2 regions of the Streptomyces sp. NPDC032745 genome follow, and region 1 is predicted to be linked to the other one. Evidence: riboswitches for the same ligand, from Rfam matches in the RefSeq annotation. Region 1 holds a riboswitch; the other holds the start of a gene.
The links. A riboswitch is a leader RNA that binds a small molecule or an ion and turns the genes downstream of it on or off. The one in region 1 is predicted to bind S-adenosylmethionine.

Region 1 (4,277 bases):
CTCCTCGGCGAGCGCCAGCGCGAAGGCGTGGTTGTAGGCGACGTACGACTGCCACTGCCGCCGGAACTGCGCGTCGAAGACCGGCTCGCGCGGGATGTCGTACAGGTGGTGGTGCGTGAACCACAGCACCGAGTTCGCGATGCCGTTGTAGGCGTCGTCGTACGTGGTGGGATCGATGTCCAGCATCCGGACGCCGGGTTCGGAGACACCGCGGCGGACCGCCTCCCGGTCCGCCTCCGACAGCGCCGCGCAGATCCACAGCGCCTCCGGCTGCCGGGCGAGCGCGGCGGAGAGGCCGGACACGAGACCGCCCCCGCCGCGCCGGGCCGTGAGTGTGCCGTCGTCGGAGAGGAGGTAGGAGAGCGGGCCGCGGTTCGCTGCAACGAGTACCTGGGAAGCCATGCCGCGAACCTAGCCCGGGGCCTGCCCGCTCAAACGTCAGTTCCCTCACGCCACCCTGCGGCCGGAGTACTCCTTGACCTCGGTCATCGGCGGCCGCTCCTCGGTGTCCACGGAGTACGTCCGCGGCACGAACCCGTTCGGCCCGCGCTCGAACTGCGTCAGCTCCGGCCGTACCCGGGGGTACCCCCGGCGGTGGCCGGGGGAGTGCCCGCGCGCGAGCCGCAGCTGCGCCGTGCGGTAGATCGCCGCGGCCATCCGGCCCAGCGCCTGGCCGTCCTGATGGCGGTGGAGCCGTACGCCGACGTCCACCTGGGCCAGCGCGTCCAGCCCGACGGTGTGCAGCGCGTCGACCAGCAGGCCGAGCTCGACGCCGTACCCGACGGGGAAGGGCAAACGTTCCAGCAGGGTGCGGCGCACGGCGTACTCGCCGCCCAGCGGCTGCACGAAGCCGGCCAGCTGCGGCCAGTGCAGGTTGAGGAGCGGACGGGCGACCAGCTCGGTCACCCGGCCCCCCTGGCCGGGGGAGCCCGCCAGGGGGCGGTCGTACATCGCCTTGACGAACTGCACGTCCGGCTCGGTCAGCAGCGGGCCGACGATCCCGGACACGAAGGCGGAGGAGAAGTCCCGCAGGTCGGCGTCCACGAAGCAGACGATGTCGCCGGTGGTCGCCAGCAGCGAGCGCCACAGCACCTCGCCCTTGCCGTGCACGGCGGGGATCCGCGGCAGGATGTCGTCGCGGTGCACCACACGGGCACCGGCCTTCGCGGCCACCTCTGCGGTCCGGTCGGCGGAACCGGAGTCGACCACCACCAGTTCGTCGACCAGCGGCACCGGCAGCCCGTCGATCAGATCCCGCCGGATCACCTCGACGATGGCGCCGACCGTCTCCTCTTCGTCGAGCGCGGGCAGGACGACGCTGACCGTGGTGCCTGCCGCCCGCTTGGCGGAAAGCAGCTGGTCGAGCGGTCGGTCGGCCGCGGACCAGGAGCGGTCCGCAAACCAGCGCTCCACCTCTTCCAGCACGTTCGGCACTCCCTGTTTCCTCGTTCGCCCTCGGCGGTTTCAGCCGAAAAGTGATCCATCTCGCGGTTCGGACGGCTGTCTCAACCATCCGGACCTTCCGTTACAGTCTTGAACAACGCGAAGGACCACCGCATGCCGGGGGTCCCCGCGTACAAACGCCCGGACGCGCCATGGAGCGCGCGGCCCGGTGCCATACCGCTCATCCAGAGGGGCAGAGGGACACGGCCCGTTGAAGCCCCGGCAACCCTCCAGTCGGTTCTCGCGCCTGCTTGCAGCAAGCAGCGGGGTCCCCGGCTAGGGAAGGTGCCAATTCCGTCTCATGGCGAAGTGCGCCATGGGGAAGATGAGGAGAAAGGGCCTCGCCATCATGGCTGCACAGACTGTTGCCACCTCTGTCGATCTCGGACCTGCCACCGGCCTCTCGTGTCGTGAGTGCGGTACCCGCTTCGAGCTCGGACCCATCTTCGCCTGCGTCGAGTGCTTCGGACCTCTGGAAGTCGCCTACGACCTCCCCACCGGGGACCCCGAAGCCCTGCGCGCCGCGATCGAGGCCGGCCCGAACAACATCTGGCGCTACGCCCCACTGCTGCCGGTCCCCGCGGACGTGGCTTCCAAGCCGAGCCTGAACCCGGGCTTCACCAAGCTCGTGGACGCGGCCAACCTGGCCAAGGAGCTCGGCGTCACCGGCAAGCTGTACGTCAAGGACGACTCCGGCAACCCGACGCACTCCTTCAAGGACCGCGTCGTGGCCATCGCCGTCGAGGCGGCCCGCGCCTTCGGCTTCACCACCCTGTCCTGCTCCTCCACCGGCAACCTGGCCGGCGCCGTCGGCGCCGCGGCAGCCCGGGCCGGCTTCCGCTCCTGCGTGTTCATCCCGCACGACCTGGAGCAGGGCAAGGTCGTCATGGCCGGTGTGTACGGCGGCGACCTGGTCGGCATCGAGGGCAACTACGACGACGTCAACCGGTTCTGCTCCGAGCTCATCGGCGACCCGCTGGGCGAGGGCTGGGGCTTCGTCAACGTCAACCTGCGCCCCTACTACGGCGAGGGTTCCAAGACGCTCGCGTACGAGATCTGCGAGCAGCTCGGCTGGCAGCTGCCCGACCAGATCGTGATCCCGATCGCGTCCGGCTCGCAGCTGACGAAGATCGACAAGGGTCTGCAGGAGCTGATCAAGCTCGGCCTGGTCGAGGACAAGCCGTACAAGATCTTCGGTGCCCAGGCCGAGGGCTGCTCCCCGGTCTCGACCGCCTTCAAGGCCGGCCACGACGTGGTCCGCCCGCAGAAGCCGAACACCATCGCCAAGTCGCTGGCCATCGGCAACCCGGCCGACGGCCCGTACGTCCTGGACATCGCGCGCCGCACCGGCGGCTACGTCGAGGACGTGACCGACGAGCAGGTCGTCGAGGCGATCAAGATCCTCGCGCAGACCGAGGGCATCTTCGCCGAGACCGCGGGCGGCGTGACCGTCGGCGTGACCAAGAAGCTCATCGAGAACGGGCAGCTCGACCCGGCGCTGACCACGGTGGTCCTGAACACCGGTGACGGCCTCAAGACCCTGGAGGCGGTGGCCGCGGACAGCGGGCAGACCGCCACCATCCGCCCCAGCCTGGACGCGTTCCGCGCCGCCGGCCTGGTCTGATCTCTCCCCGACACCCGGAAAGGCAGTAGCGCCATGAGCGTCAACGTCCGCATCCCCACCATCCTGCGCACCTACACCGGCGGCCAGGCCGAGGTCACCGCCGAGGGCGCGAAGCTCTCCGAGGTCATCGCCTCCCTGGAGGCGAACCACCCGGGCATCGCTGCGCGCGTCCTGGACGACCAGGGCAAGCTGCGCCGCTTCGTGAACGTGTACGTCAACGACGACGACGTGCGCTTCGAGGGCGGCCTGGACGCGGTGACGCCGGACGGCGCGGGCGTCTCGATCATTCCCGCCGTCGCCGGCGGCTGCTGACGCAAGAACCCCTGAATTACCCCCTCCGGTAAAAGCGGAGGGGGTAATTCTGCTTGGTTGGGCGCGGTAGGGTTGGGGAAGTCCCCTCCGCTGGACTTGCCCGCCGCATATGAGCGGGTCGCGTGAGGGTTGACATTGAGTCAATATGCAAGCGCGTTATGAGGCTTTGGCGAGATATGCCGGGTCCGAGTTGCCCGGCAATATGCCAAATTTTCACTCTATTTCAATGTATCCCCGTGTCCAGATTTCTCGTCGGATTGACCTGTTGCAGACAGCAGCGGTGCAGATACATTCAGCCCCGGTCGAGGCGTTCCGGCGCAAGTTCTGACCCGGGACCGCGAAGTGCGGTCCTGCGCAAGGGCCAGTAATAGGGGAGTTAGGCATGGCTCAGGGCACCGTCAAGTGGTTCAACGCGGAGAAGGGCTACGGCTTCATCGCGGTCGACGGTGGTGCGGATGTGTTCGTCCACTACAGCGCCATCCAGATGGACGGGTACCGCACCCTTGAAGAGGGTCAGCGGGTCGAGTTCGAGATCTCGCAGGGTCAGAAGGGTCCGCAGGCGGACATGGTCAAGCTCGCCGTCTAGCCCCGGCGCGATCGACCACCGACGCATGACGCACGAGGGTCCACATCCTTGAGGAGGGATGTGGGCCCTCGACGCATGTCCGGGCGCCGACGCGGGCGGCGGCCCGGCGTTCCCCCAAGCCGCTTGCACTCGAGGGGGTCGAGTGCTAATCATTGGCGTTAGCACTCTCGTGCCGAGAGTGCTACTACACAGGACCGGGTCGGTGAGGCCCGCAGGGTCCGGCGGGAAGGAACCGCCGGGCACGCAGGCCGTCCGTCGCGGGCGCGGGCGCGGTCCGGAGCAATCCAGCCCTCCCCCCGTACCGACGGTGCA
Region 2 (4,277 bases), on a different contig from region 1:
CTGCTGCGTGGTGTTCCTGCTCGGCCCTGCCTCGGGGCTGAACCCCTCGTACGGGACGGGTGAACGGTTACTGGAGACGGGGACCGCGTACTTCCGGCGCTGGGGGGTGGTCCCGGACGAGCTGTTCACCGGGTCGGCGCGGGCGCTGCTGACCCCGCTCACCGCGTTGTTCGTGCACGGCAGCTGGTTGCACCTGCTCGGCAACATGCTCTTCCTCTACGTCTTCGGCGTGATGACGCAGGAGCGGATGGGCCGACCGGAATTCCTGTCCTTCTACGTCTGTACGGGTTACCTCGCCCTGGCGGCGTACGCGGCGGCCAACGCCTCCTCGGCCCAGACCCTGGTCGGCGCGTCGGGCGCGATCTCGGCGGTGCTCGGGGCCTTCCTGTGCCTGTTCCCCCGGGCCAGGGTCACGAGCCTGTTCCCGTTCCTCCTCTTCCTGCCGCTGCGCTTCCCGGCCTGGATCGTCCTTCTGTTCTGGTTCGGCCTCCAGTGGCTGGCGGCGCACCGCGCGGGCAGCGGCCCGGGGGTGGCGTACCTGGCCCATGTCGTGGGCTTCTCGCTCGGCTTCGTCTACGCGTGGGTGCGGTATCGGCGTACGACTAGAGTGAGGAGACCAGCGACGGCCACCGAGGGAGACAGCCAGCCGTGATCACCGCGATCGTGCTCATCAAGACCAGCGTGGACCGCATCCCCGAGATCGCCGAGTCGATCGCCGCGCTGGAGAACGTCAGCGAGGTCTACTCCGTCACGGGGACCTACGACCTGATCGCGCTGGTCCGCGTGGCCCGCCACGAGAACCTGGCGGACATCATCCCGGGCCGCATCAGCAAGATCCCGGGCGTGGAGGCGACGGACACCCACGTGGCGTTCCGCACGTACTCCCAGCACGACTTGGAAGCGGCGTTCGCCATCGGCCTGGACGCGTGACGAGCCCTCACAGCAGGGGCAGGCTCTCCCCGGCCCGCGCCGGGCGGCCCTCGGCCAGCCGGAAGACGTACCCGCGCAGGTAGTCGCCGAGGTCGCCCTCGATGTGGGCGACGTACGCCCGTGCCCCGGCGGCGGCATCGTTCATCCAGTCGCTCCGGGCGGTCGCCCAGGGGCCCCGGCCGGCCGCTTCGGCCCACTCCCGCACCCGGGCCCGGTCCCGCCACCAGTCCCGGACCAGCTCCGGGGTCCAATGGGCGTCCCCGTCGCCGCCGTACGACGCGAAGGGCTCGCATTCGGCGGCGCAGATCAGGGCGTGGACCTCCGAGGGTGTCCGGGGCTGGCGGTACACGAACTCACTGGCGTACTCGTCCTCGTACATGACGTGCCCGGGCGCGCACTGCCGCCCGGTGAGGCAGGTGTCGGAGTTGGCCGCGTAGAAGGGTCCGGGCACGCTCCGCCAGTCCCGCTGCTCCCACCCGTCGGGCGCCGGCCCGGACCAGTCCCGGCTCACCCGATCGCCCCGCCACAGCGGATGCGGCTCGCCCGCCAGGGCGCGGACGGTCGGTATCGGATCCCAGTACGTCATGATCCGTACGGTGTCACACCGCGGGGACGCAGCGGCCCTCTTCGGTGCGGTACTGCCACTTGGCACCGTCGGCGACGAGTTCCTTCACCGCGCGGACGAAGCGGTCGACGTGCTCGTCGGGGGTGCCCGCGCCGAAGCTGACGCGGATCGCGTTCAGCGAGCGCTCGCCCGGGGCTGCCTCGGGGGCTCCGCACTCGCCCTGGGCCTGCGGCTCGCTGCCCAGCAGGGTGCGGACGAGCGGGTGGGCGCAGAACAGGCCGTCGCGGACGCCGATCCCGTACTCCGCCGACAGCGCAGCCGCGAAGTGCGAGCTGTTCCAGCCGTCCACGACGAAGGAGATGACGCCGACCCGCGGGGCGTCGTCCCCGAAGAGGGAGAGGATCCGGACCGCCGGGACCTCCGCCAGGCCGCCCCGGACCTTGGCGATCAGGTGGCGCTCCCGGGCGACGAGGCTGTCGAAGCCCGCCTCGGTCAGGGCCTTGCAGGCGGAGGCGATCGAGTACACGCCGATCACGTTCGGGGAGCCGGCCTCGTGGCGGGCGGCCGTGGTGTGCCACTCGACGTCGACGCCGCCGTCCGCGCGGCGGGCGACCTTCCGGGAGGCGCCGCCGCCGGCCAGGTAGGGCTCCGCCTGCTGCAGCCAGTCCGCGCGGCCGGCCAGCACGCCCGAGCCGAACGGCGCGTAGAGCTTGTGCCCGGAGAAGGCCACCCAGTCCACGTCCAGCTCCTGCACGGAGACGGGGTGGTGCGGGGCCAACTGGGCGGCGTCCAGGACGATCCGCGCGCCGTGGGCGTGCGCGGCCGCGGCGAGCTCCTTCACCGGCCACAGCTCACCGGTGACGTTGGACGCGCCGGTGACGCAGACCAGCGCCGGGCCGTAAGGGTTCCGGTCGGCCAGCGCCCGCTCGAGGGTCTCGACGGCCTGGGCCGGGGTCCTCGGGGCGTTGAGGTAGGTGACCTGCGCGTCGGCCCACGGCAGCAGCGAGGCGTGGTGCTCGGTCTCGAAGACGAAGACCTGGCAGCCGGCCGGGAGTACGGCGGCGAGCAGGTTCAGGGAGTCGGTGGTGGACCGGGTGAAGACGACCTGGTCGGCGGGGCGGCAGTCGAGGAACTCGGCGACCGTGGCGCGGCTCTGCTCGAACAGGTCCGTGGAGAGCTGGGAGAGGTAGCCGGCGCCGCGGTGCACGCTGCCGTAGTAGGGGGCGTACGCGGCGACGTCGTCCCAGACCCGCTGCAGGGCCGGGGCGCTGGCCGCATAGTCGAGCGCCGCGTACGTGACCTCGCCGCCGGTGACGAGCGGGACGGTGACGTCCCGGCCGAGGACCGGCAGCGGCTCGGCACAGGCGGGGTCGACGGGGGCGGCAACGGGGGCGGTCACGGCGGCGGTGGCGACGGCGTTCGGGTACGTGGACATGGCGGTATCTCCCGGCGGGACAGGCTGAATGGCTTCGGACGGCCCGTACGCGGGTGCACGGATGCGCGGACGCGCATGCGGCAGTGGGGTACGGGAGTTGCCTCGACGCACGGACGACTGAGGGCCGTACGGAGGGTGAAGAAGGGGCGGAGTCGCCCTATCGCATTCGCTTGCTCACGGAAAAAGCTCCTCGAGAGACCAGGACCCCTGGTGTCGAGGGATCCGCGCTTGCCGTAGGCCTTTCTGCCTACGACCTGGTCATCACCCGGGGCACCCCGCCACGGAAGGAGGGTTGCCGGACAGCAAGCCGGGGCCTAAACGCTGTCACTCGTGACCTGGTCAGCATCCTGCCACAAGATCCCTCACGCGCAAGACCCCGGTCCGCATACTGGACCGGGGCCACCACTTTCACGCCGTTCTCGATTCCCCAACGCCGCGCTCACACCACTCGGCCGCAAGCGGCCTCACGGGCATCGCCCGGCTGCGCCGGCCTCCGGCCGCCGGAACACGGGCCGGCGGCCCCGGCCGACATGACACCGAAGGCCACACGCCGAACCACTACGCGTTGCTGGCCGCCACCCAGCGGTCCAGGGCCGCGCGGGCGGAACCCGAGTCGACGGCTTCCGCCGCGCGGGCGATGCCGGCGCGGATCTGGTCCTCCAGGGAGCCCGTGCCGGGGTCCAGGGCCACCAGGGCCGCCGCCGAGTTCAGCAGCACCGCGTCGCGGACCGGTCCGGTCTCGCCGGCCAGCAGGCGGCGGGCGACGTCCGCGTTGTACGAGGGGTCCCCGCCCGACAGCGCGGAGACGTCGACCAGCGGGATGCCCACGTCGCGCGGGTCGAAGGACTGCTCGTCCACCCGGCCGTCGCGGACCCACCACACCCGGGAGGTGGCGGTGGTCGTCAGCTCGTCCAGGCCGTCGTCGCCGCGGAACACCAGCGCCGAGGAGCCGCGCTCCGCCAGCACGCCGGCCACGATGGGGGCCACCCGGGCGTCCGCGACGCCCGTGGCCTGCGCCCGTACCCGCGCCGGATTGGTCAGCGGGCCGAGGAAGTTGAAGGTGGTCCGGATGCCCAGCTCCCTGCGCGCCGCGGCCACGTGACGCAGCGCCGGGTGGAACTTGACCGCGAAGCAGAAGGTGATCCCCGCCTCCTCCGCGACCTCGACGACCCGCGCCGGGCTGAGGTCCAGGTTGACCCCGAGCTTCTCCAGCACGTCCGAGGAACCGCTCGCGCTCGACGCGGCCCGGTTGCCGTGCTTGACCACCTTGGCGCCCGTACCGGCGACCACGATCGACGACATCGTCGAGATGTTCACCGTCTTGGCCCCGTCACCGCCGGTGCCGAC

Region 2: another riboswitch for S-adenosylmethionine. It lies ahead of ACZ5WG_RS30645 (aminotransferase class V-fold PLP-dependent enzyme); the one in region 1 lies ahead of thrC (threonine synthase).

What each region holds. Positions count from the first base shown of each region.
Region 1 is NZ_JBVING010000006.1:43,825-48,101, forward strand. It holds gene ACZ5WG_RS17215 (alpha,alpha-trehalose-phosphate synthase (UDP-forming)) at 1-402, opposite strand, end outside; gene ACZ5WG_RS17220 (glucosyl-3-phosphoglycerate synthase) at 448-1,425, opposite strand; SAM riboswitch class I at 1,622-1,775, shown strand; gene thrC (threonine synthase) at 1,793-3,067, shown strand; gene ACZ5WG_RS17230 (MoaD/ThiS family protein) at 3,101-3,379, shown strand; gene ACZ5WG_RS17235 (cold-shock protein) at 3,762-3,965, shown strand.
Region 2 is NZ_JBVING010000014.1:185,324-189,600, reverse strand. It holds gene ACZ5WG_RS30660 (rhomboid family intramembrane serine protease) at 1-652, shown strand, start outside; gene ACZ5WG_RS30655 (Lrp/AsnC family transcriptional regulator) at 649-930, shown strand; gene ACZ5WG_RS30650 (ferredoxin) at 938-1,516, opposite strand; gene ACZ5WG_RS30645 (aminotransferase class V-fold PLP-dependent enzyme) at 1,530-2,930, opposite strand; SAM riboswitch class IV at 3,150-3,266, opposite strand; gene trpD (anthranilate phosphoribosyltransferase) at 3,489-4,277, opposite strand, start outside.